4 regions of the Lysinibacillus sp. YS11 genome follow, and region 4 is predicted to be linked to each of the others. Evidence: a T-box and tRNA genes for the amino acid it is inferred to sense, from the RefSeq annotation. Region 4 holds a T-box; the other regions hold tRNA genes.
The links. A T-box is a leader RNA that pairs with one kind of tRNA and senses whether it is charged. The one in region 4 lies ahead of ileS (isoleucine--tRNA ligase), so its partner is inferred to be a tRNA-Ile.

Region 1 (6,968 bases), 1.1 Mb from region 4:
TTTCTTCACCCGCTGCACGTTTTGTAAATAGGGCAAGTGCAGTAATATGTCTTGGTGCTAGGTCAAGTTGAGCATGTAAACCTGTCATAATGGGCTGATGCTGGGCATTAACAAAAATACCACCAGCCCCTCTGACAGCTTCAGAAACTAATCCCTTTGCTTCATTTTTACACCACAGAAGACTCGGGTGAAATTGCATAAATTCCATATCACTAATGGCAGCGCCTGCTCGAAATGCTAATGCGATCCCATCCCCTGTATTAGTTGGGAAATTAGATGTACTTGAATAAAGGGCACCTGCGCCACCTGTCGCTAAAATAACATGATGAGCCAAATAACGTTTTGTACCTTTTTCTCCTTTAGTTAGTACTCCTACACAGTCACCATCTGTATTCCGTAAAAGCTCATAAGCCATTTCATAGCAATTGATCTTTGTTTTGGGCGAAAGTTTATGAAGCAAGTAATCTATGAAAATCTGACCAGTACGATCACCACCTGCATGTAGAATACGATGATGACTATGTGCTCCTTCAAGTCCTAGAGCAGGTTTTCCATCGACCTGCCGATCAACAGGGAGGCCATCCTTTAGATAGTTTTGCATAATCTCAGTGCCATCTTTTATAAGTGTTTTAACATGCCTTTTCTCATGATGATACTCTCCAGCTTTCAATGTATCAGCAATATGATGTTGAATATGATCCTCCTCACTGGTAACAGCAGCAATCCCACCTTGTGCACGATAAGAACTACTCATATATATAGATGATTTTGTAACAATTTGTATTTGAAAATGTTTTTCAAGCACTAAAGCAGCCTGAAGTGCAGCAATACCACTACCAATTATAAGGACGTCTGTCTTTACATCCATTGTTATACCTTCTTTACAGTTGTCTTGACACTTATCTTTACATAAAATATAAAAGAAAACAAGACCTGATGAACAAGAGAGGAAGAAGACGATGATTTATATGGATTATGCTGCAACATCACCTATGATGAGGGAATCTCTTGAGGCATATGTAGAGGTGGCACAACGGTATTATGGAAATAGTGCGAGTTTGCATGATTTAGGGGGACAAGCTTTTTATTTTGTCCAGCAATCAAGGGAGGTTGTAGCCCAAGCCCTAGGTGTAACTAGTGATGGCGTAATTTTTACGGGTAGTGGAACAGAAGGAAATCTCATAGCCATCTTGTCGTTAGCGCTAGCCTCAAAAAAAGGAAAACACATTATTTCATCTCAAGCTGAGCATACGTCAGTGCATGCGGCTTTGAATACACTTGAGAAAAAGGGCTTTACTGTAACAAAATTACCTTTGCAGAAGGATGGTTGTGTTGATCTGGGGCAATTGCAACAAGCAATCCGGGAAGAGACTGCTTTGATTACCATTCAACATGTCAATTCTGAAATTGGTTCAATCCAGCCTGTAGAGAAAATCGTAAAGATGGCAAGAAAATCAAATATATTCTGTCATGTTGATTGTGTACAATCATTTGGCAAACTAGCTATACCACAAGGGGCAGATGCGATTACCATCTCGGCTCATAAAATAGGCGGACCAAAGGGCTGTGGTGCTATATATCTGAACCCTGCAATCAGAGTACCTGCATTAACACCAGGTTTGACACATGAGAGGGGTCTTAGAGGGGGGACATTAGATACTCCTGCAATCGTGGCCTTTGCCGCGGCAATTGAAAACTATCAATATGAATTGCAACATTATGAAACGCTAAGAAATTATTTTGAAAATAATTTACCTGAAAAATGTCAGCTCGTTGAGTGTAAACAGCAACTACCTAATATTTGTGGGGTAATGATGGAAAAAGTAGAGGGGCAATATGTTCTTTTAAAGTTAAATGAGGCGGGAATCTGTATCTCTACAGGTAGTGCATGTGATATTCATAGTGAATCGGGAACAAAGGCTATTCTATCAATGGGATTTTCTTTGGAAGCGGCACGCCAATTTTTTAGAATATCTTTTGGTCCTTCCACTACACTTGAGGATATTGTAAAATTAAAAATAGAGCTTTCAAATATTTAACGAAAAGACGAGTGAAGGATTATCTATATTCTTCACTTGTAGTGAAATAGATTATAAGCTAATAATATCGGCCAAATAAAATAATTGTTTTCTTTTGAACCAACAATTGCTATAATATTTTGCAGGGCAATATTTTCTCTTACTTAACAAAAATATCTTTAAAAAGTAATAATTTCTTTTTTTTATAAAAAAGTATTGCACAATGTTAGAAAACGTTATACAATAATTCTTGTCTTGAAGGACAGGTAAACAACTTCAAAACATGATACATAACCAAGTCTAGTGATGATGGCAAAGAGGTCACACCCGTTCCCATACCGAACACGGAAGTTAAGCTCTTTAGCGCCGATGGTAGTTGGGGGCTTCCCCCTGTGAGAGTAGGACGTCGCTAGGCATAATACCCAGGAGGATTAGCTCAGCTGGGAGAGCATCTGCCTTACAAGCAGAGGGTCGGCGGTTCGAGCCCGTCATCCTCCACCATATGCCGGTTTAGCTCAGCAGGTAGAGCAACTGACTTGTAATCAGTAGGTCGTGGGTTCGATTCCTATAGCCGGCACCATTTTTTCGAGCCATTAGCTCAGTTGGTAGAGCATCTGACTTTTAATCAGAGGGTCGAAGGTTCGAGTCCTTCATGGCTCACCATTTATAAATAATAATAAGCGGGTGTGGCGGAATTGGCAGACGCACTAGACTTAGGATCTAGCGCCGCAAGGCGTGGGGGTTCGACTCCCTTCACCCGCACCATTATTTTCATTGCCAGATAAAAAAGCTTATGCACATGCGGAAGTAGTTCAGTGGTAGAACACCACCTTGCCAAGGTGGGGGTCGCGAGTTCGAACCTCGTCTTCCGCTCCAAATGTGCCGGGGTGGCGGAACTGGCAGACGCACAGGACTTAAAATCCTGCGGTAGGTGACTACCGTACCGGTTCGATTCCGGTCCTCGGCACCATTTTAAATGCGCCCGTAGCTCAATTGGATAGAGCGTCTGACTACGGATCAGAAGGTTATGGGTTCGACTCCTGTCGGGCGCGCCAAAAGAACAACGGGAAGTAGCTCAGCTTGGTAGAGCACTTGGTTTGGGACCAAGGGGTCGCAGGTTCGAATCCTGTCTTCCCGACCATTTCCAAAAAGATTATGGGGCCTTAGCTCAGCTGGGAGAGCGCCTGCCTTGCACGCAGGAGGTCAGCGGTTCGATCCCGCTAGGCTCCACCATAAGTAAATTAACCAGTATAAAGATCCTGGCGGCGTAGCTCAGCTGGCTAGAGCGTACGGTTCATACCCGTAAGGTCGGGGGTTCGATCCCCTCTGCCGCCATCTTAAAGGACCTTTAGCTCAGTTGGTTAGAGCAGACGGCTCATAACCGTCCGGTCGCAGGTTCGAGTCCTGCAAGGTCCACCATTTATATATTGTAACGGAGGTATACCCAAGTCTGGCTGAAGGGATCGGTCTTGAAAACCGACAGGCGGGTAACACCGCGCGGGGGTTCGAATCCCTCTACCTCCTCCAGTTTTAAATTTTTATAAATGGTGCTTTAAAAACTCGAAACAACATAAAATTATCGCGGGGTGGAGCAGTGGTAGCTCGTCGGGCTCATAACCCGAAGGTCGTTGGTTCAAATCCGGCCCCCGCAACCAAAAGGTCCCGTGGTGTAGCGGTTAACATGCCTGCCTGTCACGCAGGAGATCGCCGGTTCGATCCCGGTCGGGACCGCCATTTTTAAAATAAAAGTCATGAGAAGCAAAAAAGTGAGCAAGCTTAGCATGGACGAAATGGGTCAGTAGCTCAGTTGGTAGAGCATTAGATTGAAGCTCTAAGTGTCGGCGGTTCGATTCCGTCCTGACCCACCATTTATGCGGGTGTAGTTTAATGGTAAAACCTCAGCCTTCCAAGCTGATGTCGTGGGTTCGATTCCCATCACCCGCTCCAAGGGCCTATAGCTCAGCTGGTTAGAGCGCACGCCTGATAAGCGTGAGGTCGATGGTTCGAGTCCATTTAGGCCCACCATTATTCCGAAGTAGCTCAGTTGGTAGTAGCACCTGACTGTTAATCAGGTTGTCGCAGGTTCGAGTCCTGCCTTCGGAGCCATTTTTATTTTGGGGAAGTACTCAAGAGGCTGAAGAGGCGCCCCTGCTAAGGGTGTAGGTCGGGTAACCGGCGCGAGGGTTCAAATCCCTCCTTCTCCGCCATGGGCCCGTTGGTCAAGTGGTTAAGACACCGCCCTTTCACGGCGGTAACACGGGTTCGAATCCCGTACGGGTCATACTAAGTGCAGTAGATGAATTTACATCTACTGCACTTTTTAATTTACTTGATATTTAGATTTATAACATAGCTATAATAAATGAAAGCCTACACAGAATGATTAAACTGTGTAGGCTTGTTTGTTGTTTTTTAAATTAGTGATTAAATTTTTCGTCCTTTTCCATATGGGATGCAAAGAGGTGTACCAAAGATTGGATCTGTCGTCATTTGGCAATCAAGGTCAAACACATGATTAACTAAATCAGTGGTCATAATTTCTTCTGGTTTCCCTTGACGATAGACACCACGGTCACGCACTGTAATAATATGATCGGCATAGCGACAAGCAAGATTAATATCATGTAGTACCATAATAATAGTTCGCTTTTGCTGTTGGTTCAATTCGAATAGTAAATCTAAAACGTCTATTTGATGAGTTAAATCTAAGTATGTCGTAGGCTCGTCTAAAAGAATGATATCTGTATCTTGAGCAAGCGTCATAGCTATCCAAGCACGTTGACGTTGTCCTCCTGATAGCTCATCTACTGGTCTATCTTGTAAATGCTCTGTACCTGTAGCTTTTAAAGCGCTTAAAACGATTTCTTCATCCTTTTCAGTCCACTGTTGTCGCCAACTTTGGTAAGGATAGCGACCTTGTTTCACAAGTTGTAGGACAGTTAAGCCTTCTGGTGCAACAGGAGATTGAGGAAGAATAGAGAGGTTTTTAGCCACTTGTTTTGTAGATAATTTAAAAATATCCTCACCGTCTAATAAAACGGAGCCTTTTTTAGGTTTTAATAATCGAGCAATGGAGCGTAAGAGTGTGGATTTACCACAGCCATTCGCTCCGATTAATACAGTAATTTCATTCAAAGGAATAGATAAATTGAGATCTTCGATAATATTGAAATCACCATAACTTAATGTTAGAGATTTGGTTAATAAAGATTCAGTCATGTAGTATAGACTCCTTTATTTTTTAGGGTTTCTAAATAATAAATAGATAAAGTAAGGAGCACCGATAGCAGCAGTAAAGACGCCTGCGGGTACTTCTAATGGGCTAAATGCTGTACGACCTATAATATCTGCAACCATTACAAGCAATGCACCAATTGCTGCGGATGCCGGAATAAGTACACCGAACGATGAACCAACAATGCGTCGTGCAATATGAGGAGCCATTAATCCTACAAACCCAATAGCACCAGCAAATGCTATGGCACTCGCTACTAAACTGGAGCATAATAGAATTAAGTAAAGGCGTGTTTTTTGAACAGGCTGCCCTAGGCTTGATGCTGTATCATCACCTAATTCTTGAACATTTAACTGCCGAGTAATAAAAAAGGTTATAAGTAGAAGTACAAAAATCAATGGAATAACGATTTGTACTTGATCCCAATCCGAACTTTTGACACTACCCGTAATCCATTTATTCGCTTCACTTGCTTGATAAATTGGGCCGATAATCATTAACATTGTAGTAACTGCTTGCATGAATGCCGACACGCTAATACCGATTAAGACAAGACGATTTGGTGTGACACCATCTTTCCAAGCAAATAGGTAGACTATACATCCGACGATAGTAGCACCTATGAATCCTGCTAATGGCAACCACTCTATACTAACTGTTAAAGAGTGATTAGAATCACTGAAAATGGCTAAGAAACCAACAACCGCTGCCCCACCACCAGCAGATATGCCGATTATATCAGGTGAGGCAAGTGGATTTTTAATGATTCCTTGTAAAACTGCACCTGCGACGGCTAACGCCATTCCAGCAAACAAGGCCATGAAAATTCGAGGCATTCGAAAATCAATAATAATCAGTTGATCAAAATCTGAGCCGTAACCAAAAAAAGCTTGTAAAACTTTAAATGGATTGATGAATGAATCACCAAATGATGCACTAAGAAAGAACACGGCAAGAGTTAGTATGCAAATCACTGTTAATTTTTTTATAGCTTGTACATCTATTAAAAATGAAATTTTTTGTTGAAGTAAACGAATTGTTTTTACATGTTTCATTATTTTTTTCCACCTTTTCGCGCAAGGTAAATAAAGAATGGTGTGCCAATCATAGCAGTCATGACGCCTACTGGAACTTCTTGTGGCATGATAATATAACGAGCCGCAACATCAGCCAGCAATAAAAGTATCCCCCCAAGTAAAGCAGCCATAGGAATAAGCCATCGATGATCAGTGCCGACAAACTTGCGCGCAAAATGGGGAACGACAATCCCTATAAAACCAATGGGGCCAGCAATTGCAACTGCTCCCCCTGCTAAAAAATAACAATAAGACCGACCAATATCTTCATAAGTCCTAAACGTAAACCAAGACCTCTTGCTACATCATCGCCAAGAGCGAGAATATTCATTTTGGGGGAAATGATGAGGGCAGCAATCCACCCAATTACTAGATACGGTAGAACAGATAGTAGAATTTCAAGTTTTCTACCTTGTACAGAACCTGCTAACCAAAACAAAACTTGATCAAGTTCTGCTTCATTTGTAGCGAGTAAACCTTGCGTAAATGATGCAAATAGGGCACTGATGGCAGCACCAGCTAAAGTTATTTTCACTGGAGTAACAGCATCTCTACCTGAGAAACTAATTCCATAAACGGATAAAGCAGCGATTGCTGCACCAAGAAATGCAATCCACGCAAAAGATTGCAAGCTTGAAA
Region 2 (6,968 bases), 2.1 Mb from region 4:
TACTAATTCCAGGATTATTGAAATTGAAATTTCCCTATCATGTGGGTTTATTAATGGCCTTTTTCACCATGTCCATGAATTTTACTGCTGGCCTTGGTGCTGGTATTAGCTATCCGATAGCTAATTCATCGTTAGGCTGGCAAGGTGCACTTTCCATTGCACTCATACTCGTTCTAATTACAATCTTAATTTGGATACCTCAACTAAAATCAAATAAACCGGAACCAGTTACTACATCTAAGAAGACCAGTACACCTTTATGGAAATCACCTGTTACTTGGGCTGTCACAGGGGCAATGGGTTTACAATCTTTATTATTCTACACAACAGCAGCTTGGATACCTGAGATCTATATTGCTCAAGGTTTAGCACCTGATAAAGCTGGCTGGATGTTTTCAATCATGCAATTCTCACAAGTACCAATGGCCTTAGCAGTGCCTATTATTGCTGGTAAAATGACTTCTCAACGCCCACTTGTATTGATGTTTACATCCTTCTATTTAGTAGGCTTTGTTGGGGTTGTCATGGAATGGACAAGTCTTGGGGTACTGTGGATGGTTCTTCTAGGGTTAGCAGGTGGTTCTTCATTCGCCCTAGCAATGATGTTCTTCACTCTCCGGACTCGTACTGCATTTGAAGCAGCAGATTTATCAGGCTTTGCGCAATCTTTGGGTTATTTATTTGCCGCAATTGGTCCTATTCTTTTTGGCTACTTGCATGATTTATTTGGCGGCTGGAATATTGCGGGATGGCTCTTTGTCGTTGTAGCAATGTTACTCTTCTTTTGCTCAATGAGAGCCTCTAAGGATGAATATGTGCATTAAAATTAAATAAAGCAGGTGGATTTGATTCCTCCATCTGCTCTATTTCTATATAGTGTTTACACATTACTTAATTGTCGGGTTGCTGGAGTAATGTTAGCAATTCAGCAAGGCATTCTGATGCTTCATTATTATGAGCTGTTATAGTAGAAAAAATAGGAACAGCCTCTTGTAAAAGCATATAACTATAATAGTAATAGCCTACAAAAGCTTGCTCCTCATAGCCCTTTGGCGTTTCTTTCTCCCACTCCTGCTCATCATTATCCTCATTTTCTATCCACAAATAGTTGACGTCTAATAGCTCCTGCATATTTTTAACAGTATTGACTGGGTCGAGATAATCCTTGGTAATAGCATGTGCCACAGCTAAATATAACTGTACCTCTTGTAAGGAGACAACCTCTAATTTTTTACGAATAAGCTTTTTTAGAAGGACAAGCAAAACCCATGGTGTCACCTGCCACAGTGTACCTTGATGTTCAATTAATTCAGCTAGTTGTGTGTATTGCTCCTGTTCTATCAGCTTAGGAATGGCTGTACCTCTACCATAAGGTGTCGTCAATTGTCTCCATGGGATATTGGGAATTTGCTGATCTAACATAGTAAGCCCTCTCTCATCAAAAGTATCGAAAGTAAACAATTCTTTTACACTAATAGCATGGTTTTTGATAAAAATAATTTGGTGTATGATAAATATTTACATAGGGTTTATGGAATATATGAGTTGTGGCAGGGGAAAGTGGTGGGATTAACCATGTCCAGTTGCCTGTAACTTCTCTTCCTGTTGATTTTTCTGCCTCCTCAAACAATTTAAACTGCTGAGCTGCTGTATGATGATCAACAATGCTCACACCATCTTCTTTAAATGAGTGAAGAACAGCAATATTAAGTTCTACTAAAGCACGATCACGCCAAAGAGACGCTTGTTTGGTTGTATCAAGATTAAAAATCTCTGCAATTGCAGGTAACATATTATAACGATCATGATCTGCTAAATTTCGTGCGCCAATCTCTGTTCCCATATACCAGCCGTTAAATGGAGCTGCTTGAAAATCAATTCCAGCCATTTGAAAACGCATACTCGAAATAATAGGTACGGCATACCACTTCATTCCTAATTTTTCCACATCGTTTGACTCTGGATGACGGATTGAGACCTCTACTATATTTTCTTCAGGAATTACAAACATTTGAGGAGCACGATTATCTACCTGTATAACGAGTGGTAGTACATCAAAATCAGTTCCTTTACCTCTCCATCCTAACGACTCACACACTTTTGTAAATTTAATGGACTGTGAATCTCCAATAATGCCTGCATCTGTTTCATAGCCTGCATAACGAATTAGTTGATGATTCCAAATCCGTACTCTATCTGAAGCAAACACTGTTATAGTTGGACGAATTTTCCCATGATTTGTCGCATAATCAATATGTTCTAGTAATTTTTGAAAAATAGCCTTTTCATCTAAAACATCACGTGCATCTACCACATGCAGTGACTGCCAAAACAGACGTCCAATACACTTATTGCTATTTCGCCATGCCACACGTGCGCCAAAAACTAGCTCCTCTGTTGTTGGGTGATATTTACCTGCATCCTTAACTGCCTGTAATCTATTCTTTAACCAAAGTTCTGATTCATTTTGTTCTGTCTGATATAGACTTAAAAATTGCTGTATCTCCTGTATATTCATATCGATTCCTCCACTTATCCTCATATTAGAGGAACAAAACAACAAGCACCATGAAAATAGTAATTGAAAAAACATACATATTTTATATATGAAATAGTTTGTTCATATTTACTCTATAGACTCTCTTTCGTAAGAGAATGTAAGGGAGAAAGATTTTAATTATTATAAAAAGGCTACAGTAGTCATGTAGCCTTTTTCAGGGGGTTGTAGAACAAAGAAATCAATAGAATTTTTGTAAATGGTGAAAAAGCTATACGTTCTGGGCTACTTACTTGCTGCTGTTGCTTCGCTTTCGCATAGAGCAGAACCAGTTTCACAAATTCTCTGGCCAGGATTTCGCCTGTATCGCTATACTAGAGAAGTCAAGCAGCCTTCACAAAAGTATTGACCATGGAAGTGTACGTGGTAAGTGAAACGGCTTATAGGAGCCCATAGTAAGATGCTAGGGGAATTAAATTCAGTCCCTCACCTTGCAAATAGGTCTTTTTCTGCTATTGCATTATCTTTTATCGTTTAAAGAACAGGAGAATAGAAAAAAGCATGTAACACACATCTGTGCTACATGCTTGATGACCCGTACGGGATTCGAACCCGTGTTACCGCCGTGAAAGGGCGGTGTCTTAACCACTTGACCAACGGGCCGTGGCTCCGAAGGCAGGACTCGAACCTGCGACAACCTGATTAACAGTCAGGTGCTACTACCAACTGAGCTACTTCGGAATAATATGGGCCTAAATGGACTCGAACCATCGACCTCACGCTTATCAGGCGTGCGCTCTAACCAGCTGAGCTATAGGCCCATTTTGGAGCGGGTGATGAGAATCGAACTCACGACATCAGCTTGGAAGGCTGAGGTTTTACCATTAAACTACACCCGCAATAATGGTGGGTCAGGACGGAATCGAACCGCCGACACTTAGAGCTTCAATCTAATGCTCTACCAACTGAGCTACTGACCCGAAAAATGGAGGAGGTAGAGGGATTCGAACCCCCGCGCGGTGTTACCCGCCTGTCGGTTTTCAAGACCGATCCCTTCAGCCAGACTTGGGTATACCTCCAAAAATATTACAATGGTGGAGCCTAGCGGGATCGAACCGCTGACCTCCTGCGTGCAAGGCAGGCGCTCTCCCAGCTGAGCTAAGGCCCCATTTATCATGAAAGATGGTCGGAATGACAGGATTCGAACCTACGACCCCTTGGTCCCAAACCAAGTGCTCTACCAAGCTGAGCTACATTCCGTAAACATGATTTTATTGGCGCGCCCGACAGGAGTCGAACCCATAACCTTCTGATCCGTAGTCAGACGCTCTATCCAATTGAGCTACGGGCGCATGTTAATTAAAAAATGATGAGCCATGAAGGACTCGAACCTTCGACCCTCTGATTAAAAGTCAGATGCTCTACCAACTGAGCTAATGGCTCGTGAAATTAAAAATGGCTGGGGTACTAGGATTCGAACCTAGGCATGACGGAATCAAAATCCGTTGCCTTACCGCTTGGCTATACCCCAATTTTAAAATGGGGCGACTGATGGGAATCGAACCCACGAATGTCGGAACCACAATCCGATGCGTTAACCACTTCGCCACAATCGCCACTATATAGATTATATTAGCTGTATTATGAACGAGTACCTCAATACCTGGCAGGGGCAGTAGGAATCGAACCCACACCAAAGGTTTTGGAGACCTCTATTCTACCGTTGAACTATGCCCCTAAAATGGTGGAGGGGGACGGATTCGAACCGCCGAACCCTAAGGAGCGGATTTACAGTCCGCCGCGTTTAGCCACTTCGCTACCCCTCCAAGGGAATGGTGCCGGCGATAGGAGTCGAACCCACGACCTACTGATTACAAGTCAGTTGCTCTACCAACTGAGCTACACCGGCAATAATAATGGCGGTCCCGACCGGGATCGAACCGGCGATCTCCTGCGTGACAGGCAGGCATGTTAACCGCTACACCACGGGACCAAAATGGTGGAGGATGACGGGCTCGAACCGCCGACCCCCTGCTTGTAAGGCAGGTGCTCTCCCAGCTGAGCTAATCCTCCACAAAAAATAAGCGAAGCGACGTCCTACTCTCACAGGGGGAAGCCCCCAACTACCATCGGCGCTAAAGAGCTTAACTTCCGTGTTCGGTATGGGAACGGGTGTGACCTCTTTGCCATCATCACTTCACTTATTCAGCTGAAAGACTTATTCTTTCAAAACTAGATAAACGATACATTGAATGTTTCAAACTTTTTTGGTTAAGTCCTCGATCGATTAGTATTCGTCAGCTCCATGTGTCACCACACTTCCACCTCGAACCTATCTACCTCATCGTCTTTGAGGGATCTTACTTACTTGCGTAATGGGAAATCTCATCTTGAGGGGGGCTTCATGCTTAGATGCTTTCAGCACTTATCCCGTCCACACATAGCTACCCAGCGATGCCTTTGGCAAGACAACTGGTACACCAGCGGTGTGTCCATCCCGGTCCTCTCGTACTAAGGACAGCTCCTCTCAAATTTCCTACGCCCACGACGGATAGGGACCGAACTGTCTCACGACGTTCTGAACCCAGCTCGCGTACCGCTTTAATGGGCGAACAGCCCAACCCTTGGGACCGACTACAGCCCCAGGATGCGATGAGCCGACATCGAGGTGCCAAACCTCCCCGTCGATGTGGACTCTTGGGGAGATAAGCCTGTTATCCCCGGGGTAGCTTTTATCCGTTGAGCGATGGCCCTTCCATGCGGAACCACCGGATCACTAAGCCCGTCTTTCGACCCTGCTCGACTTGTAGGTCTCGCAGTCAAGCTCCCTTGTGCCTTTACACTCTACGAATGATTTCCAACCATTCTGAGGGAACCTTTGGGCGCCTCCGTTACCTTTTAGGAGGCGACCGCCCCAGTCAAACTGTCCGCCTGACACTGTCTCCTGCCCCGCTAAGGGGCATGGGTTAGAATTTCAATACAACCAGGGTAGTATCCCACCGACGCCTCCTTCGAAGCTGGCGCTCCGAGATCTCTGGCTCCTACCTATCCTGTACAAGTTGTACCAAAATTCAATATCAGGCTACAGTAAAGCTCCACGGGGTCTTTCCGTCCTGTCGCGGGTAACCTGCATCTTCACAGGTACTATAATTTCACCGAGTCTCTCGTTGAGACAGTGCCCAGATCGTTACGCCTTTCGTGCGGGTCGGAACTTACCCGACAAGGAATTTCGCTACCTTAGGACCGTTATAGTTACGGCCGCCGTTTACTGGGGCTTCAATTCGCAGCTTCGCTTGCGCTAACCACTCCTCTTAACCTTCCAGCACCGGGCAGGCGTCAGCCCCTATACGTCACCTTACGGTTTTGCAGAGACCTGTGTTTTTGCTAAACAGTCGCCTGGGCCTATTCACTGCGGCTCTCATGCGCTTGCACGCTCAAGAGCACCCCTTCTCCCGAAGTTACGGGGTCATTTTGCCGAGTTCCTTAACGAGAGTTCTCTCGCACACCTTAGGATTCTCTCCTCGACTACCTGTGTCGGTTTGCGGTACGGGCACCTCTCACCTCGATAGAGGCTTTTCTTGGCAGTGTGAAATCAGGAACTTCGTCCATACGGACTCGCCATCACAGCTCAACGTTACAGTGTGCGGATTTGCCTACACACACGCCTTACTGCTTGGACGCGCACAACCAACGGCGCGCTTACCCTATCCTACTGCGTCCCCCCATTTCTCAAACGGTGAGGAGGTGGTACAGGAATATCAACCTGTTGTCCATCGCCTACGCCTATCGGCCTCGGCTTAGGTCCCGACTAACCCTGAGCGGACGAGCCTTCCTCAGGAAACCTTAGTCATACGGTGGACGGGATTCTCACCCGTCTTTCGCTACTCATACCGGCATTCTCACTTCTAAGCGCTCCACCAGTCCTTCCGATCTGACTTCAACGCACTTAGAACGCTCTCCTACCACTGACATCGTAGATGTCAATCCACAGCTTCGGTGAATCGTTTAGCCCCGATACATTTTCGGCGCAGCGTCACTCGACCAGTGAGCTATTACGCACTCTTTAAATGATGGCTGCTTCTAAGCCAACATCCTGGTTGTCTGTGCAACGCCACATCCTTTTCCACTTAACGATTACTTTGGGACCTTAGCTGGTGGTCTGGGCTGTTTCCCTTTTGACTACGGATCTTATCACTCGCAGTCTGACTCCCGTGTATAAATATCTGGCATTCGGAGTTTGTCTGAATTCGGTAAACCGGGATGGCCCCCTAGTCCAAACAGTGCTCTACCTCCAGTATTCTCATCACGAGGCTAGCCCTAAAGCTATTTCGGAGAGAACCAGCTATCTCCAAGTTCGATTGGAATTTCTCCGCTACCCACACCTCATCCCCGCACTTTTCAACGTGCGTGGGTTCGGGCCTCCAGTAAGTGTTACCTCACCTTCACCCTGGACATGGGTAGATCACCTGGT
Region 3 (6,968 bases), 1.1 Mb from region 4:
TCGTGTCGTGAGATGTTGGGTTAAGTCCCGCAACGAGCGCAACCCTTGATCTTAGTTGCCATCATTTAGTTGGGCACTCTAAGGTGACTGCCGGTGACAAACCGGAGGAAGGTGGGGATGACGTCAAATCATCATGCCCCTTATGACCTGGGCTACACACGTGCTACAATGGACGATACAAACGGTTGCCAACTCGCGAGAGGGAGCTAATCCGATAAAGTCGTTCTCAGTTCGGATTGTAGGCTGCAACTCGCCTACATGAAGCCGGAATCGCTAGTAATCGCGGATCAGCATGCCGCGGTGAATACGTTCCCGGGCCTTGTACACACCGCCCGTCACACCACGAGAGTTTGTAACACCCGAAGTCGGTGAGGTAACCTTTTGGAGCCAGCCGCCGAAGGTGGGATAGATGATTGGGGTGAAGTCGTAACAAGGTAGCCGTATCGGAAGGTGCGGCTGGATCACCTCCTTTCTAAGGATTATTTCGGAATACAAACCTTGGGTTTGTAAGATTACGTTTTGCGTTCAGTTTTGAAGGTTCATTCTTCTGAATGAAACACTTCAAAACTTGTTCTTTGAAAACTGGATAAAACGACATTGAAATTGTAACAAACACATTTATTTTTTAAGTTTTTTAGGCTTAATAACTTGGTTAAGTTATTAAGGGCGCACGGCGAATGCCTTGGCACTAGGAGCCGAAGAAGGACGGCACTAACACCGATATGCTTCGGGGAGCTGTAAGTGAGCTTTGATCCGGAGATTTCCGAATGGGGGAACCCACTACGTTTAATCGCGTAGTATCTTGACGTGAATACATAGCGTCTTGAAGGCAGACCCAGGGAACTGAAACATCTAAGTACCTGGAGGAAGAGAAAGAAAAATCGATTCCCTGAGTAGCGGCGAGCGAAACGGGAAGAGCCCAAACCAAGAGGCTTGCCTCTTGGGGTTGTAGGACACTCTATACGGAGTTACAAAAGAGCGAGTTAGATGAAGCGACTTGGAAAGGTCCGCCAGAGCAGGTAAAAGCCCTGTAGTCGAAAGTTCGTTCTCTCCTGAGTGGATCCTGAGTACGGCGGAACACGTGAAATTCCGTCGGAATCCGGGAGGACCATCTCCCAAGGCTAAATACTACCTAGTGACCGATAGTGAACCAGTACCGTGAGGGAAAGGTGAAAAGCACCCCGGAAGGGGAGTGAAAGAGATCCTGAAACCGTGTGCCTACAAGTAGTTAGAGCCCGTTAATGGGTGATAGCGTGCCTTTTGTAGAATGAACCGGCGAGTTACGATTACGTGCGAGGTTAAGCTTTAGAAGGCGGAGCCGCAGCGAAAGCGAGTCTGAATAGGGCGAAATAGTACGTGGTCGTAGACCCGAAACCAGGTGATCTACCCATGTCCAGGGTGAAGGTGAGGTAACACTTACTGGAGGCCCGAACCCACGCACGTTGAAAAGTGCGGGGATGAGGTGTGGGTAGCGGAGAAATTCCAATCGAACTTGGAGATAGCTGGTTCTCTCCGAAATAGCTTTAGGGCTAGCCTCGTGATGAGAATACTGGAGGTAGAGCACTGTTTGGACTAGGGGGCCATCCCGGTTTACCGAATTCAGACAAACTCCGAATGCCAGATATTTATACACGGGAGTCAGACTGCGAGTGATAAGATCCGTAGTCAAAAGGGAAACAGCCCAGACCACCAGCTAAGGTCCCAAAGTAATCGTTAAGTGGAAAAGGATGTGGCGTTGCACAGACAACCAGGATGTTGGCTTAGAAGCAGCCATCATTTAAAGAGTGCGTAATAGCTCACTGGTCGAGTGACGCTGCGCCGAAAATGTATCGGGGCTAAACGATTCACCGAAGCTGTGGATTGACATCTACGATGTCAGTGGTAGGAGAGCGTTCTAAGTGCGTTGAAGTCAGATCGGAAGGACTGGTGGAGCGCTTAGAAGTGAGAATGCCGGTATGAGTAGCGAAAGACGGGTGAGAATCCCGTCCACCGTATGACTAAGGTTTCCTGAGGAAGGCTCGTCCGCTCAGGGTTAGTCGGGACCTAAGCCGAGGCCGATAGGCGTAGGCGATGGACAACAGGTTGATATTCCTGTACCACCTCCTCACCGTTTGAGAAATGGGGGGACGCAGTAGGATAGGGTAAGCGCGCCGTTGGTTGTGCGCGTCCAAGCAGTAAGGCGTGTGTGTAGGCAAATCCGCACACTGTAACGTTGAGCTGTGATGGCGAGTCCGTATGGACGAAGTTCCTGATTTCACACTGCCAAGAAAAGCCTCTATCGAGGTGAGAGGTGCCCGTACCGCAAACCGACACAGGTAGTCGAGGAGAGAATCCTAAGGTGTGCGAGAGAACTCTCGTTAAGGAACTCGGCAAAATGACCCCGTAACTTCGGGAGAAGGGGTGCTCTTGAGCGTGCAAGCGCATGAGAGCCGCAGTGAATAGGCCCAGGCGACTGTTTAGCAAAAACACAGGTCTCTGCAAAACCGTAAGGTGACGTATAGGGGCTGACGCCTGCCCGGTGCTGGAAGGTTAAGAGGAGTGGTTAGCGCAAGCGAAGCTGCGAATTGAAGCCCCAGTAAACGGCGGCCGTAACTATAACGGTCCTAAGGTAGCGAAATTCCTTGTCGGGTAAGTTCCGACCCGCACGAAAGGCGTAACGATCTGGGCACTGTCTCAACGAGAGACTCGGTGAAATTATAGTACCTGTGAAGATGCAGGTTACCCGCGACAGGACGGAAAGACCCCGTGGAGCTTTACTGTAGCCTGATATTGAATTTTGGTACAACTTGTACAGGATAGGTAGGAGCCAGAGATCTCGGAGCGCCAGCTTCGAAGGAGGCGTCGGTGGGATACTACCCTGGTTGTATTGAAATTCTAACCCATGCCCCTTAGCGGGGCAGGAGACAGTGTCAGGCGGACAGTTTGACTGGGGCGGTCGCCTCCTAAAAGGTAACGGAGGCGCCCAAAGGTTCCCTCAGAATGGTTGGAAATCATTCGTAGAGTGTAAAGGCACAAGGGAGCTTGACTGCGAGACCTACAAGTCGAGCAGGGTCGAAAGACGGGCTTAGTGATCCGGTGGTTCCGCATGGAAGGGCCATCGCTCAACGGATAAAAGCTACCCCGGGGATAACAGGCTTATCTCCCCAAGAGTCCACATCGACGGGGAGGTTTGGCACCTCGATGTCGGCTCATCGCATCCTGGGGCTGTAGTCGGTCCCAAGGGTTGGGCTGTTCGCCCATTAAAGCGGTACGCGAGCTGGGTTCAGAACGTCGTGAGACAGTTCGGTCCCTATCCGTCGTGGGCGTAGGAAATTTGAGAGGAGCTGTCCTTAGTACGAGAGGACCGGGATGGACACACCGCTGGTGTACCAGTTGTCTTGCCAAAGGCATCGCTGGGTAGCTATGTGTGGACGGGATAAGTGCTGAAAGCATCTAAGCATGAAGCCCCCCTCAAGATGAGATTTCCCATTACGCAAGTAAGTAAGATCCCTCAAAGACGATGAGGTAGATAGGTTCGAGGTGGAAGTGTGGTGACACATGGAGCTGACGAATACTAATCGATCGAGGACTTAACCAAAAAAGTTTGAAACATTCAATGCACCGTTTATCCAGTTTTGAAAGAGCAAATCTTTCTAAAAAGAGAGCTTCTAGACACAGCAGTACGCCGTGTATGGAAGGTCGACCATAGTCTAGTGATGATGGCAAAGAGGTCACACCCGTTCCCATACCGAACACGGAAGTTAAGCTCTTTAGCGCCGATGGTAGTTGGGGGCTTCCCCCTGTGAGAGTAGGACGTCGCTAGGCATAATACCCAGGAGGATTAGCTCAGCTGGGAGAGCATCTGCCTTACAAGCAGAGGGTCGGCGGTTCGAGCCCGTCATCCTCCACCATATGCCGGTTTAGCTCAGCAGGTAGAGCAACTGACTTGTAATCAGTAGGTCGTGGGTTCGATTCCTATAGCCGGCACCATTTTTTCGAGCCATTAGCTCAGTTGGTAGAGCATCTGACTTTTAATCAGAGGGTCGAAGGTTCGAGTCCTTCATGGCTCACCATTTATAAATAATAATAAGCGGGTGTGGCGGAATTGGCAGACGCACTAGACTTAGGATCTAGCGCCGCAAGGCGTGGGGGTTCGACTCCCTTCACCCGCACCATTATTTTCATTGCCAGATAAAAAAGCTTATGCACATGCGGAAGTAGTTCAGTGGTAGAACACCACCTTGCCAAGGTGGGGGTCGCGAGTTCGAACCTCGTCTTCCGCTCCAAATGTGCCGGGGTGGCGGAACTGGCAGACGCACAGGACTTAAAATCCTGCGGTAGGTGACTACCGTACCGGTTCGATTCCGGTCCTCGGCACCATTTTAAATGCGCCCGTAGCTCAATTGGATAGAGCGTCTGACTACGGATCAGAAGGTTATGGGTTCGACTCCTGTCGGGCGCGCCAAAAGAACAACGGGAAGTAGCTCAGCTTGGTAGAGCACTTGGTTTGGGACCAAGGGGTCGCAGGTTCGAATCCTGTCTTCCCGACCATTTCCAAAAAGATTATGGGGCCTTAGCTCAGCTGGGAGAGCGCCTGCCTTGCACGCAGGAGGTCAGCGGTTCGATCCCGCTAGGCTCCACCATAAGTAAATTAACCAGTATAAAGATCCTGGCGGCGTAGCTCAGCTGGCTAGAGCGTACGGTTCATACCCGTAAGGTCGGGGGTTCGATCCCCTCTGCCGCCATCTTAAAGGACCTTTAGCTCAGTTGGTTAGAGCAGACGGCTCATAACCGTCCGGTCGCAGGTTCGAGTCCTGCAAGGTCCACCATTTATATATTGTAACGGAGGTATACCCAAGTCTGGCTGAAGGGATCGGTCTTGAAAACCGACAGGCGGGTAACACCGCGCGGGGGTTCGAATCCCTCTACCTCCTCCAGTTTTAAATTTTTATAAATGGTGCTTTAAAAACTCGAAACAACATAAAATTATCGCGGGGTGGAGCAGTGGTAGCTCGTCGGGCTCATAACCCGAAGGTCGTTGGTTCAAATCCGGCCCCCGCAACCAAAAGGTCCCGTGGTGTAGCGGTTAACATGCCTGCCTGTCACGCAGGAGATCGCCGGTTCGATCCCGGTCGGGACCGCCATTTTTAAAATAAAAGTCATGAGAAGCAAAAAAGTGAGCAAGCTTAGCATGGACGAAATGGGTCAGTAGCTCAGTTGGTAGAGCATTAGATTGAAGCTCTAAGTGTCGGCGGTTCGATTCCGTCCTGACCCACCATTTATGCGGGTGTAGTTTAATGGTAAAACCTCAGCCTTCCAAGCTGATGTCGTGGGTTCGATTCCCATCACCCGCTCCAAGGGCCTATAGCTCAGCTGGTTAGAGCGCACGCCTGATAAGCGTGAGGTCGATGGTTCGAGTCCATTTAGGCCCACCATTATTCCGAAGTAGCTCAGTTGGTAGTAGCACCTGACTGTTAATCAGGTTGTCGCAGGTTCGAGTCCTGCCTTCGGAGCCATTTTTATTTTGGGGAAGTACTCAAGAGGCTGAAGAGGCGCCCCTGCTAAGGGTGTAGGTCGGGTAACCGGCGCGAGGGTTCAAATCCCTCCTTCTCCGCCATGGGCCCGTTGGTCAAGTGGTTAAGACACCGCCCTTTCACGGCGGTAACACGGGTTCGAATCCCGTACGGGTCATACTAGAAACAGTAGATGCAATTGCATCTACTGTTTTTTGATATTCATAGATACAAAATTTACTCTTGATTCAATGCATTTTCGTCCATATAAACTACTTCCCAGATATGCCCATCTACATCTTGAAAACCCCAACCATACATAAATCCGTGATCTTGTGGTTCACTATAAGGTTTACCACCAGAGGCAAGTGCCTTATTCACTAGTTGATCTACTTGTTCTCGGTTTTCAGCAGAGAGACATAAGATTGCTTCTGCAGAAGTAGTAGTATCTGTAACTTCTTTTTTACTAAATCCTTTAAATCGTTCTTCAACCATTATTAATACGAAGATATTTTCACTAATAATCATTGAGGCTGTTGTTTCATCACTGAATTGTTGATTGAACTCAAAACCTAATTCCTTAAAAAACTGATAGATTTGTTTAGATCTTTTACTGGTAAATTGATAAAGATATTTTTCGATTGAAAAGCCATTTAGTATCACCTCCAAATTGACAGTATCATGGAGCATAAAGTCGTGTCAATTATAGCAAAGCGGGGCGCAAATGGAAGCCATTAGCACTATTAGAAGTAGGCGTTATGTGAACAAAAACAGAAAGGTTATATCTTCAACCTTTCTGTTTAAAAAGTTTTAACTATTTATCCTCTGGCTAGCATTCTTTCAAGTGAACTAAGTGCTTCAGCGGTAGTATGTTCATCTACTTGTATACGGTTATGAGGTTGACCTTGCTCAATATTTTCTAAGCTCCATAACAAATGTGGAAGGTCAATTCGATTCATTGTTAAACAAGGACAAAAGTTTTCGTTTAAGGAGACAATATGTTTATCAGGATGCTGCTTAATAATGCGATTGACAAGGTTCATTTCTGTTCCAATTGCCCATGCAGATCCGCTTGGAGCTCGATTGATTGTATCAATAATGTATTTTGTGGAGCCTGCATCATCAGCCGCTGCAACCACTTCACGGCTGCACTCAGGGTGAACAATTATCCTCATAGTCGGGTGTTCTTTGCGAATAACCTCTGTATGTTGAACAGTAAAACCTTCGTGCACAGAGCAGTGACCCTTCCAAAGAATAACCTGGATATTTTCAAGTGGCTCTTTTGTTTCGAGCAAGTTCTTATGCGGATTCCAAACAGCCATATTTTCAAGAGGTATACCTAAATCATAGGCAGTATTTCTTCCTAAATGTTGGTCAGGTAAAAAGAAGATACGCTGTTTTTGGGTAAAAGCCCATTGAACAAGTTCCTTTGCATTCGATGAAGTGACACAAGCACCACCATGTCTTCCAGTAAAG
Region 4 (6,968 bases):
TTTCATGGAGCAATTTTTCAGGAGTGACTTTAAAATTCCAGGTGCATTGCAGCTGTTCATGCAGGCCGACCGTAACCACATCTGTTGTACCATCACCTTCCCACTTATTCCAGCCGAGCACATCAGTAAAGACGCTTGCCTCCACCGCTTCAAAGCCATTTGCTAATAGTAACAATATTTTTTTCATGTTTGATTTGCCTCCTTTATTGATATTATTGTAAACAAAAGGGAGAAAAGATTACATACGTTGTATAATGGATTTTAGGTAAAAAACTTTATTTGAAAAGGTATTATGTCATAAATAATTTATTTAGAAAGGTGAAGGACCATGGATCATATTGATACACAAATATTACAGCAGTTACAGCAAAATGCCAAAATCTCTATGAAGGAATTAGCCACTACCGTTCATTTATCCTCTCCTGCCGTTATTGAAAGAATCAGAAAGCTAGAGGAGCAGGGTGTGATTGAGGGCTATCATGCAAAGGTAAATCTGAAAAAGATGGAGCGTACGATTGAAGCCATTATTTTATTTAAGTCCATTGATTGTAAAAGTCTTTCTTCATTTTGTAATGCTCATCCTGATGTTTTGGCATGTTATCGAGTGGCTGGGGAAATTAGCTATATTGTTAAATTAGCGACCTATTCAGTAGAAACATTAGAACAATTTATTGATGCGGCTATGCCCTATGGCACACCTTCTACTAATATCGTGTTATCTTCAACGGAAAAACAAGTGATTACACCATTTACTGACAATGATTTGGAGTAAATGACAAAAAAAGCAAACCTCGAAGCCGGGAGCACCGTTTATAGGGTAGAGAGGAGGAAGAATGTTGCTAATTCATGAACTGGAAAAAATAATGGAACAGCATACAGAGAGGCTTATTCGTCTTGCCTTTTACTATGTGAGAGATTTACAAAGTGCTGAAGATATCGTACAGGATGTCTTTATTAAATTCTATGATAATCAGCAAAACTATGAGGAACGTGGGGAGCTAAAGGCGTATTTATCGAAATTAGTTAGTAATCGAAGTAAAGATTATTTACGCAGCTGGACCTATCGGAAAATTCAAGTGCAACAGAAGATTTTTCCGCAGCAAACCGTTATGAGAAGAGATATGCTTGTACAGCATGATGAACGTACTTTGATTGAAAATGCGATTCTAGCTCTCCCTTTCAAACAGCGAGAGGTCATTATACATTTTTATTTTGAAGAAATGCCTGTGGTAGATATTGCAGAGCTGTTAACGATTCCTGAAAGCACCGTCAAAACAAGGCTACGTCGTGGGCGAGAGTTATTGAAGCTACAATTACAGCATGTTGAATGGGAGGTGCTCCTGCATGAGTAAAATGGATGCTCGCGTAGTAAAGGATTTATCAGAAAGTAAAAAGCGTGTGATGACAAATGTGGTTCAGCATTTACAGCAACGCCAAGAAAAAAAATCTGCAAAACGCTGGACATATGGTGTTTTGGCTATGATTTTAAGTGTCTGCATAGGGCTGTTTATATATCAGCAATATAATGAACAACAACAGCAAGCTTCTACTATTCCACCCGTATTAGATGAGCGGATTTTAGAGCTATATTTACAACTTGATTCTTTTATGAACGGAAAGAATCGTTTATATAAGGCAAGTTTTGATAATTTTTTATATTTTGAATCGACCTTTGCTTATGCGCAATCGAAAAAACTAGTACCTACACAAGAGCAAGTAGATAAGGCACTCGAACAGTTCATGGAAGAGTGGAGCTATGAGGATGATACTCGGCCAACTTATGATAAGTTTCTGCAAATGTTGCAAGTCACAAACGAAGGGTTTATAGAGAACTATGGCAAGCCAATTGCCTATAAAATGGCTACATTTGACTTGTTATGGGAGGCAAGCCAAGCCGATTATAAGGATGTAAGTAGTCCCATTCGTACATGGTTTGTCGAGCAAGAAGCCATGAATTATTTAGAACAACATTATCATAAAGACATTGCTTCCTTACGAGAAAAATATAAAATCCCTGAAAAGGACAGCCAAATGAAGCTCATCAGAAGTGGAACCGTCTTAGCGATCAAGGAACATGAATTTTTAGTTGTCTCAGGCGTCTTGGCTAGCGAGGTTGGGCAAAAATCTGTCGATGAATTAGTGCAAAAACATAGTAATGGTACATGGTTTCCTCTAGTGGATGTCCCGCAAACACTATCAGTTGGTGATCGAGTAGAAGTTCAATATAGACAGTCGATTGGGAACGATGACGCTCAGCCATTCATTGATTATAAGGATATCGTAGAAATGAAAATAGTAAAGGAATCTCCCTAACAAGAAGCTAGACATTCTCGTGCTATTCAATAGTAAAACATTGCTGAAGAGCTTTTTGATTCAAACCATTCAACAGCCACAATATGCTGATCTCCATTAAAGTATTGCCACTTGTCTCAACGAAATTTTTTAAGATTGTCCACCGTTGACAGACAATTGGTAATTTGCTAAGATGAAGGACAATAAAAGCATACAAATTCGTTGATGAGAAAGAGTAGTGTTTCATTTTGTTCTACAGAGAGCCGACATTTGGTGGAAGTCGGTGTGCAGGTGTTACATGAAAATCCTCTCTGAGAAGATTAGCTGAATGGAGTAAGCTAATCCGGGTGTCTACCGTTAAAAAGAACACGTATGATTGTACGTTGCTGAGTGCTATTGGCCATCGTGTCAATAGAATTAGGGTGGTATTCGCGGTTAACCCCGTCCCTTTTCCTTGGGACGGGGTTTTTTGTATGCCTTTTATACAAATTTGCTTGTATAGGAGGAACTAATATGCAGAAAGAACAAAAGAAAGAAACAACGGTTGAACGAGAAACAAGGATTCGTACATTATGGGCGCAAGAAGGGACCTTCGCCAAATCCGTAAGTAATCGTGCTGAACAGCAGCCCTTTGTATTTTATGAGGGACCCCCAACAGCGAATGGTTTACCACATGTTGGCCATGCATTTGGTAGAACCATAAAAGATGTGGTGGCACGTTATAAAACAATGCAAGGCTATTTAGTTGAACGCAAAGCAGGTTGGGATACACATGGGTTGCCTGTGGAATTAGGGGTAGAAAAGGCATTAGGAATCTCAGGAAAGCAGGAGATTGAGAACTATGGGGTGGAGCAATTTATTCAAGCATGTAAGAAGAGCGTTTTTACCTATGAGCAAAAATGGCGTACTTTTACAGAGCAGCTTGGCTACTGGCTTGACATGGATGATCCTTACCTAACATTAAGTAATGACTATATTGAATCTGTGTGGCATATTTTAAGCCATGTTCACAAGGAAAAACTGTTATACAAAGGACATCGCGTTTCACCTTATTGCCCTAGCTGTCAAACTTCCTTAAGCTCTCATGAGGTGGCACAGGGCTATAAGGATGTTAAGGATTTATCCGTTACTGCAATGTTTAAGCTAGAGGATCGAGACGAATATATCTTAGGCTGGACAACGACGCCTTGGACATTACCAGCCAATGTAGCCTTGGCTATGAATCCTGCTCTTCGATATGTCCGTGTAAGGCATGCAAACAACATCTATATACTAGCCAAATCATTGGTATCAAAGGTTTTTTCAGAGCCTGTAGAAATATTAAGTGAGCATGACGGACAGGAGTTTGCAGGTGTTTCCTATATATCGCCATTTTCCTATGTAACCGTCGATAAAGGGCATATCATTGTCATGGCAGATTATGTGACAGAGCATAGTGGAACAGGAATTGTACACATAGCACCTGCTTATGGAGAGGACGATTATAAAACGGTACAGCAACATGGCTTGTCCTTTGTCAATGTAGTTGATCTTAAAGGCTGTTATACAGAAGCGGTACCTGAGCTTGTTGGACGATTTGTGAAAGATTGTGATGTCGATATCATTAAAATGCTTGCAGCAAAAGAGCTTTTATTTGCTAAAGAAAAATATGAGCATAGCTATCCGCATTGCTGGCGCTGTGATTCACCATTATTGTACTATGCAACAGATAGCTGGTTTATCAAAATGTCGGCATTAAAAGAGCAGCTTTTACAAAATAATCAGCATGTGACATGGTACCCTAGCCATATTAAGGATGGACGATTTGGCAACTTCCTAGAAAACTTAGTGGATTGGAATATTAGTCGTAATCGTTATTGGGGGACACCACTCAATGTGTGGATCTGTCAGGATTGTAATCATGAGGAGGCACCTAACAGTGTTGCTGCGCTACAACAATTAGCCAAAGGAGCTGTCAATGAACAATTAGAGCTCCATAAGCCATTTATAGATGCTATTGTCTGTACCTGTCCTGTCTGCCAGGGCGACATGAAACGTACGCCTGAAGTTATCGATGTTTGGTTTGACAGTGGCTCGATGCCATTTGCCCAACAGCATTATCCTTTTGAAGACGTAGCGAACTTTCATCATCAGTTTCCAGCAGATGTGGTCATTGAGGGCATCGACCAAACGCGAGGATTTTTCTATAGCTTATTAGCAGTATCGACCTTGTTTACAGGAAAACCACCTTATAAAAATGTGCTATCGTTAGGGCATGTACTCGATGAGCATGGACAGAAGATGTCCAAAAGTAAAGGCAATGCATTAGAGCCTGTTGAGTTAATCCAGGAGTATGGAGCAGATGCTCTACGTTGGGCATTTTTAGTTGATAGCTCACCATGGAATCCAAAGCGTTTTTCGAAGAAAATTGTCTTAGATGCGAAATCTAAGCTGGTGGATACACTCGACAATACGTTTAAATTTTATGACATGTATGCCCAGATCGATAATTTTACGTATGATGCTACAAATACAGGTACACGTTCACAGCTAGATCATTGGATATTGTCCCGCTTACATCACACTATCCAGCTTGTCACAACCTCTATGGATGATTATCAATTTACACAGGCTACAAGGGAAATTGGTCAATTGGTGGAAGAGTTAAGCAATTGGTATATACGTCGTTCACGTGCTAGATTTTGGGCAAATGGAATGACAGCAGATAAACGAGGTGCACTTAGCACACTTTACGAGGCACTGACATCCATTTGTCAATTAATAGCACCGTTTACACCATTTATAGCAGAGGATATCTACCGTCAACTATGTGGAAAAAGTGTTCATCTTGAGGAATATCCAATATTCGACGATCAACTAGTGGATGTGAAGCTTGAACAAGAAATGGCAACGGTCTTAACAGTTGTGGAACTTGGACGTAGTATTCGCAATAGTCAGGGAATAAAGGTCAAGCAGCCTTTAAGTGAACTCATTGTTGCCCTAAAAGGTGAACTGTCGGATTACCAAGCCTATAGCGAACTCATTCAGGATGAGTTAAACATCAAAGCTTGTAGATGGACACATGATTTTTTAGCCTATGAAAGCGTGCATTATAAATTGAATTTTAAAACAGCGGGAGCGGCATTTGGTCCAAAGGTTCATCAAGTAAAAGAGTATGTGTTGGCATTAACAGAGGAAGAGAAACAAAGGCTACAACATCATGAAACTGTGGATCTCATGATGGACGGTCAACAGCTAACATTATTAAGAGAACATGTAATAGCTGAATCAATCGTCAAGGACCATTATATTTTAGCGGAGGATAGCACTTGCCGTGTCTTGATGAGTGTTCAACTTACAGAGAGCTTACTACAAGAAGGGCAAATACGAGAATTAATTCGTACAATACAAGATGCACGAAAAAAATGGCAGCTACCAGTGGCGCAATATGTATCGATTGCCTTTAATGGTAGTGCAGGGGTACTTTTCATGATTCAGCAGCACGAAGCTTTATTACAAGAAAATGTATTAGTCAAAGCTATTCATTATGGTGAGCAATGGTCTCATGCAAAATCCATTGAGACGGCATTGTTTAATGAAAAGCTCACTTTATTTGTTTCTCTATAAAAGAAAAGCTCAGGGTTACCTCCTGAGCTTTTTCTATGTACGTTAAAATAAGCCACTTGCCAGATAACATGCTGTGGCCCAAATAAAGACGGCGGAGCATTTATTAAATAGTCGCATCAATTTTCCAGAGCCGTCTAGTTTTTTGAACGAGGCGCCAGTCAATGTGAGACCGAAAAACCATAGCCAGGAAATGAACACACAAGCAACAGTGAACATTATTTGCTCGGTTCCACTATATTTTAATGCGCTAGTACCAATAACACCGATTGTATCTAAAATAGCATGTGGATTTAGAAGTGATACAGAGAGTGCGAAGAGAATTTGTTTTTTTATAGGCAATGCTTCGCTATTTTCAGTGTTTGCTGGATTTGAACGCCAAATGCTATAGCCCATGTAAAGTAAAAAAATAATACCAATAGTCATTAAAGTGATACGCAACCATTCAAACTGTAGAACAATTAATGACAGACCGAATACCGCAAGTAGAATAAGCAGTGTATCACAGATCGCAGCAGTCACACCTGCTGGCAAAGCGCGTAATAAACTTGGTTGTGTAGCACCTTGTGAAAAAACAAAAACATTTTGTACACCTAATGGCAAAATGAGTCCAAATGCTAAAATGATCCCATGAAGAAAAGCTTCCAATGACCATTCCTCCTTTCTTTACTTATTTTAGATATGGTATAACTAAAAGAAAACGACCAATTGGATGGTTTTTTATCCACCCAATTTCATTGCATGGAAGGAGAAGGAACATGAGCTGGCAGCCGAATAGACGAAGTGATAATACATTACAGCAGCAGATTGTACAGTGGATAACAGCCAATGTGGAGCGAGGAGACTGGGCGGCAGGGACAAAACTACCTACCCAAAGACAGCTGGCCATGCAGTTCGATGTGAATCGTAGCACAGTTCAGCAGGCTTTGGAGGAATTAAAAGCAATGGGCATTCTTGAAGCAAAGGTAGGCTCTGGTGTTTATGTTACGCACAATTCCTGGCATGCATTAATCCAACAAACACAGCCGAATTGGCAAACTTATATCGAAACAAGCATCCACAAGCCAAACTAC

Region 1: it encodes a tRNA-Ile, which carries the amino acid that the T-box ahead of ileS (isoleucine--tRNA ligase) is inferred to sense. The anticodon was not compared.
Region 2: it encodes a tRNA-Ile, which carries the amino acid that the T-box ahead of ileS (isoleucine--tRNA ligase) is inferred to sense. The anticodon was not compared.
Region 3: it encodes a tRNA-Ile, which carries the amino acid that the T-box ahead of ileS (isoleucine--tRNA ligase) is inferred to sense. The anticodon was not compared.

What each region holds. Positions count from the first base shown of each region.
Region 1 is NZ_CP026007.1:3,542,197-3,549,164, reverse strand. Features, by position in the region: gene nadB (L-aspartate oxidase) at 1-868, opposite strand, end outside; gene LBYS11_RS17755 (cysteine desulfurase family protein) at 969-2,039, shown strand; rRNA gene rrf (5S ribosomal RNA) at 2,318-2,433, shown strand; tRNA gene LBYS11_RS17745 (tRNA-Val) at 2,444-2,519, shown strand; tRNA gene LBYS11_RS17740 (tRNA-Thr) at 2,523-2,598, shown strand; tRNA gene LBYS11_RS17735 (tRNA-Lys) at 2,606-2,681, shown strand; tRNA gene LBYS11_RS17730 (tRNA-Leu) at 2,699-2,783, shown strand; tRNA gene LBYS11_RS17725 (tRNA-Gly) at 2,820-2,894, shown strand; tRNA gene LBYS11_RS17720 (tRNA-Leu) at 2,900-2,988, shown strand; tRNA gene LBYS11_RS17715 (tRNA-Arg) at 2,997-3,073, shown strand; tRNA gene LBYS11_RS17710 (tRNA-Pro) at 3,083-3,159, shown strand; tRNA gene LBYS11_RS17705 (tRNA-Ala) at 3,176-3,251, shown strand; tRNA gene LBYS11_RS17700 (tRNA-Met) at 3,280-3,353, shown strand; tRNA gene LBYS11_RS17695 (tRNA-Ile) at 3,361-3,437, shown strand; tRNA gene LBYS11_RS17690 (tRNA-Ser) at 3,453-3,545, shown strand; tRNA gene LBYS11_RS17685 (tRNA-Met) at 3,599-3,673, shown strand; tRNA gene LBYS11_RS17680 (tRNA-Asp) at 3,677-3,752, shown strand; tRNA gene LBYS11_RS17675 (tRNA-Phe) at 3,811-3,886, shown strand; tRNA gene LBYS11_RS17670 (tRNA-Gly) at 3,892-3,965, shown strand; tRNA gene LBYS11_RS17665 (tRNA-Ile) at 3,967-4,043, shown strand; tRNA gene LBYS11_RS17660 (tRNA-Asn) at 4,048-4,124, shown strand; tRNA gene LBYS11_RS17655 (tRNA-Ser) at 4,135-4,225, shown strand; tRNA gene LBYS11_RS17650 (tRNA-Glu) at 4,228-4,299, shown strand; gene LBYS11_RS17645 (ABC transporter ATP-binding protein) at 4,443-5,237, opposite strand; gene LBYS11_RS17640 (FecCD family ABC transporter permease) at 5,253-6,308, opposite strand; partial or broken gene LBYS11_RS17635 (FecCD family ABC transporter permease) at 6,308-6,968, opposite strand, start outside.
Region 2 is NZ_CP026007.1:280,119-287,086, reverse strand. Features, by position in the region: gene LBYS11_RS01400 (CynX/NimT family MFS transporter) at 1-824, shown strand, start outside; gene LBYS11_RS01395 (hypothetical protein) at 892-1,422, opposite strand; gene LBYS11_RS01390 (nitric oxide synthase oxygenase) at 1,472-2,518, opposite strand; tRNA gene LBYS11_RS01385 (tRNA-Glu) at 3,089-3,160, opposite strand; tRNA gene LBYS11_RS01380 (tRNA-Asn) at 3,162-3,238, opposite strand; tRNA gene LBYS11_RS01375 (tRNA-Ile) at 3,245-3,318, opposite strand; tRNA gene LBYS11_RS01370 (tRNA-Gly) at 3,323-3,396, opposite strand; tRNA gene LBYS11_RS01365 (tRNA-Phe) at 3,402-3,477, opposite strand; tRNA gene LBYS11_RS01360 (tRNA-Ser) at 3,484-3,576, opposite strand; tRNA gene LBYS11_RS01355 (tRNA-Ala) at 3,590-3,665, opposite strand; tRNA gene LBYS11_RS01350 (tRNA-Pro) at 3,681-3,757, opposite strand; tRNA gene LBYS11_RS01345 (tRNA-Arg) at 3,773-3,849, opposite strand; tRNA gene LBYS11_RS01340 (tRNA-Lys) at 3,868-3,940, opposite strand; tRNA gene LBYS11_RS01335 (tRNA-Gln) at 3,954-4,028, opposite strand; tRNA gene LBYS11_RS01330 (tRNA-His) at 4,038-4,113, opposite strand; tRNA gene LBYS11_RS01325 (tRNA-Trp) at 4,162-4,235, opposite strand; tRNA gene LBYS11_RS01320 (tRNA-Tyr) at 4,240-4,323, opposite strand; tRNA gene LBYS11_RS01315 (tRNA-Thr) at 4,331-4,406, opposite strand; tRNA gene LBYS11_RS01310 (tRNA-Asp) at 4,415-4,490, opposite strand; tRNA gene LBYS11_RS01305 (tRNA-Val) at 4,495-4,570, opposite strand; rRNA gene rrf (5S ribosomal RNA) at 4,582-4,697, opposite strand; rRNA gene LBYS11_RS01295 (23S ribosomal RNA) at 4,765-6,968, opposite strand, start outside.
Region 3 is NZ_CP026007.1:3,551,133-3,558,100, reverse strand. Features, by position in the region: rRNA gene LBYS11_RS17890 (16S ribosomal RNA) at 1-472, shown strand, start outside; rRNA gene LBYS11_RS17885 (23S ribosomal RNA) at 651-3,577, shown strand; rRNA gene rrf (5S ribosomal RNA) at 3,689-3,804, shown strand; tRNA gene LBYS11_RS17875 (tRNA-Val) at 3,815-3,890, shown strand; tRNA gene LBYS11_RS17870 (tRNA-Thr) at 3,894-3,969, shown strand; tRNA gene LBYS11_RS17865 (tRNA-Lys) at 3,977-4,052, shown strand; tRNA gene LBYS11_RS17860 (tRNA-Leu) at 4,070-4,154, shown strand; tRNA gene LBYS11_RS17855 (tRNA-Gly) at 4,191-4,265, shown strand; tRNA gene LBYS11_RS17850 (tRNA-Leu) at 4,271-4,359, shown strand; tRNA gene LBYS11_RS17845 (tRNA-Arg) at 4,368-4,444, shown strand; tRNA gene LBYS11_RS17840 (tRNA-Pro) at 4,454-4,530, shown strand; tRNA gene LBYS11_RS17835 (tRNA-Ala) at 4,547-4,622, shown strand; tRNA gene LBYS11_RS17830 (tRNA-Met) at 4,651-4,724, shown strand; tRNA gene LBYS11_RS17825 (tRNA-Ile) at 4,732-4,808, shown strand; tRNA gene LBYS11_RS17820 (tRNA-Ser) at 4,824-4,916, shown strand; tRNA gene LBYS11_RS17815 (tRNA-Met) at 4,970-5,044, shown strand; tRNA gene LBYS11_RS17810 (tRNA-Asp) at 5,048-5,123, shown strand; tRNA gene LBYS11_RS17805 (tRNA-Phe) at 5,182-5,257, shown strand; tRNA gene LBYS11_RS17800 (tRNA-Gly) at 5,263-5,336, shown strand; tRNA gene LBYS11_RS17795 (tRNA-Ile) at 5,338-5,414, shown strand; tRNA gene LBYS11_RS17790 (tRNA-Asn) at 5,419-5,495, shown strand; tRNA gene LBYS11_RS17785 (tRNA-Ser) at 5,506-5,596, shown strand; tRNA gene LBYS11_RS17780 (tRNA-Glu) at 5,599-5,670, shown strand; partial or broken gene LBYS11_RS17775 (VOC family protein) at 5,730-6,145, opposite strand; gene nadA (quinolinate synthase NadA) at 6,311-6,968, opposite strand, start outside.
Region 4 is NZ_CP026007.1:2,429,529-2,436,496, reverse strand. Features, by position in the region: gene LBYS11_RS12005 (DJ-1/PfpI family protein) at 1-187, opposite strand, end outside; gene LBYS11_RS12000 (Lrp/AsnC family transcriptional regulator) at 329-772, shown strand; gene LBYS11_RS11995 (sigma-70 family RNA polymerase sigma factor) at 834-1,352, shown strand; gene LBYS11_RS11990 (DUF3221 domain-containing protein) at 1,345-2,313, shown strand; T-box leader at 2,506-2,744, shown strand; gene ileS (isoleucine--tRNA ligase) at 2,806-5,898, shown strand; gene LBYS11_RS11980 (LysE/ArgO family amino acid transporter) at 5,941-6,543, opposite strand; partial or broken gene LBYS11_RS11975 (PLP-dependent aminotransferase family protein) at 6,654-6,968, shown strand, end outside.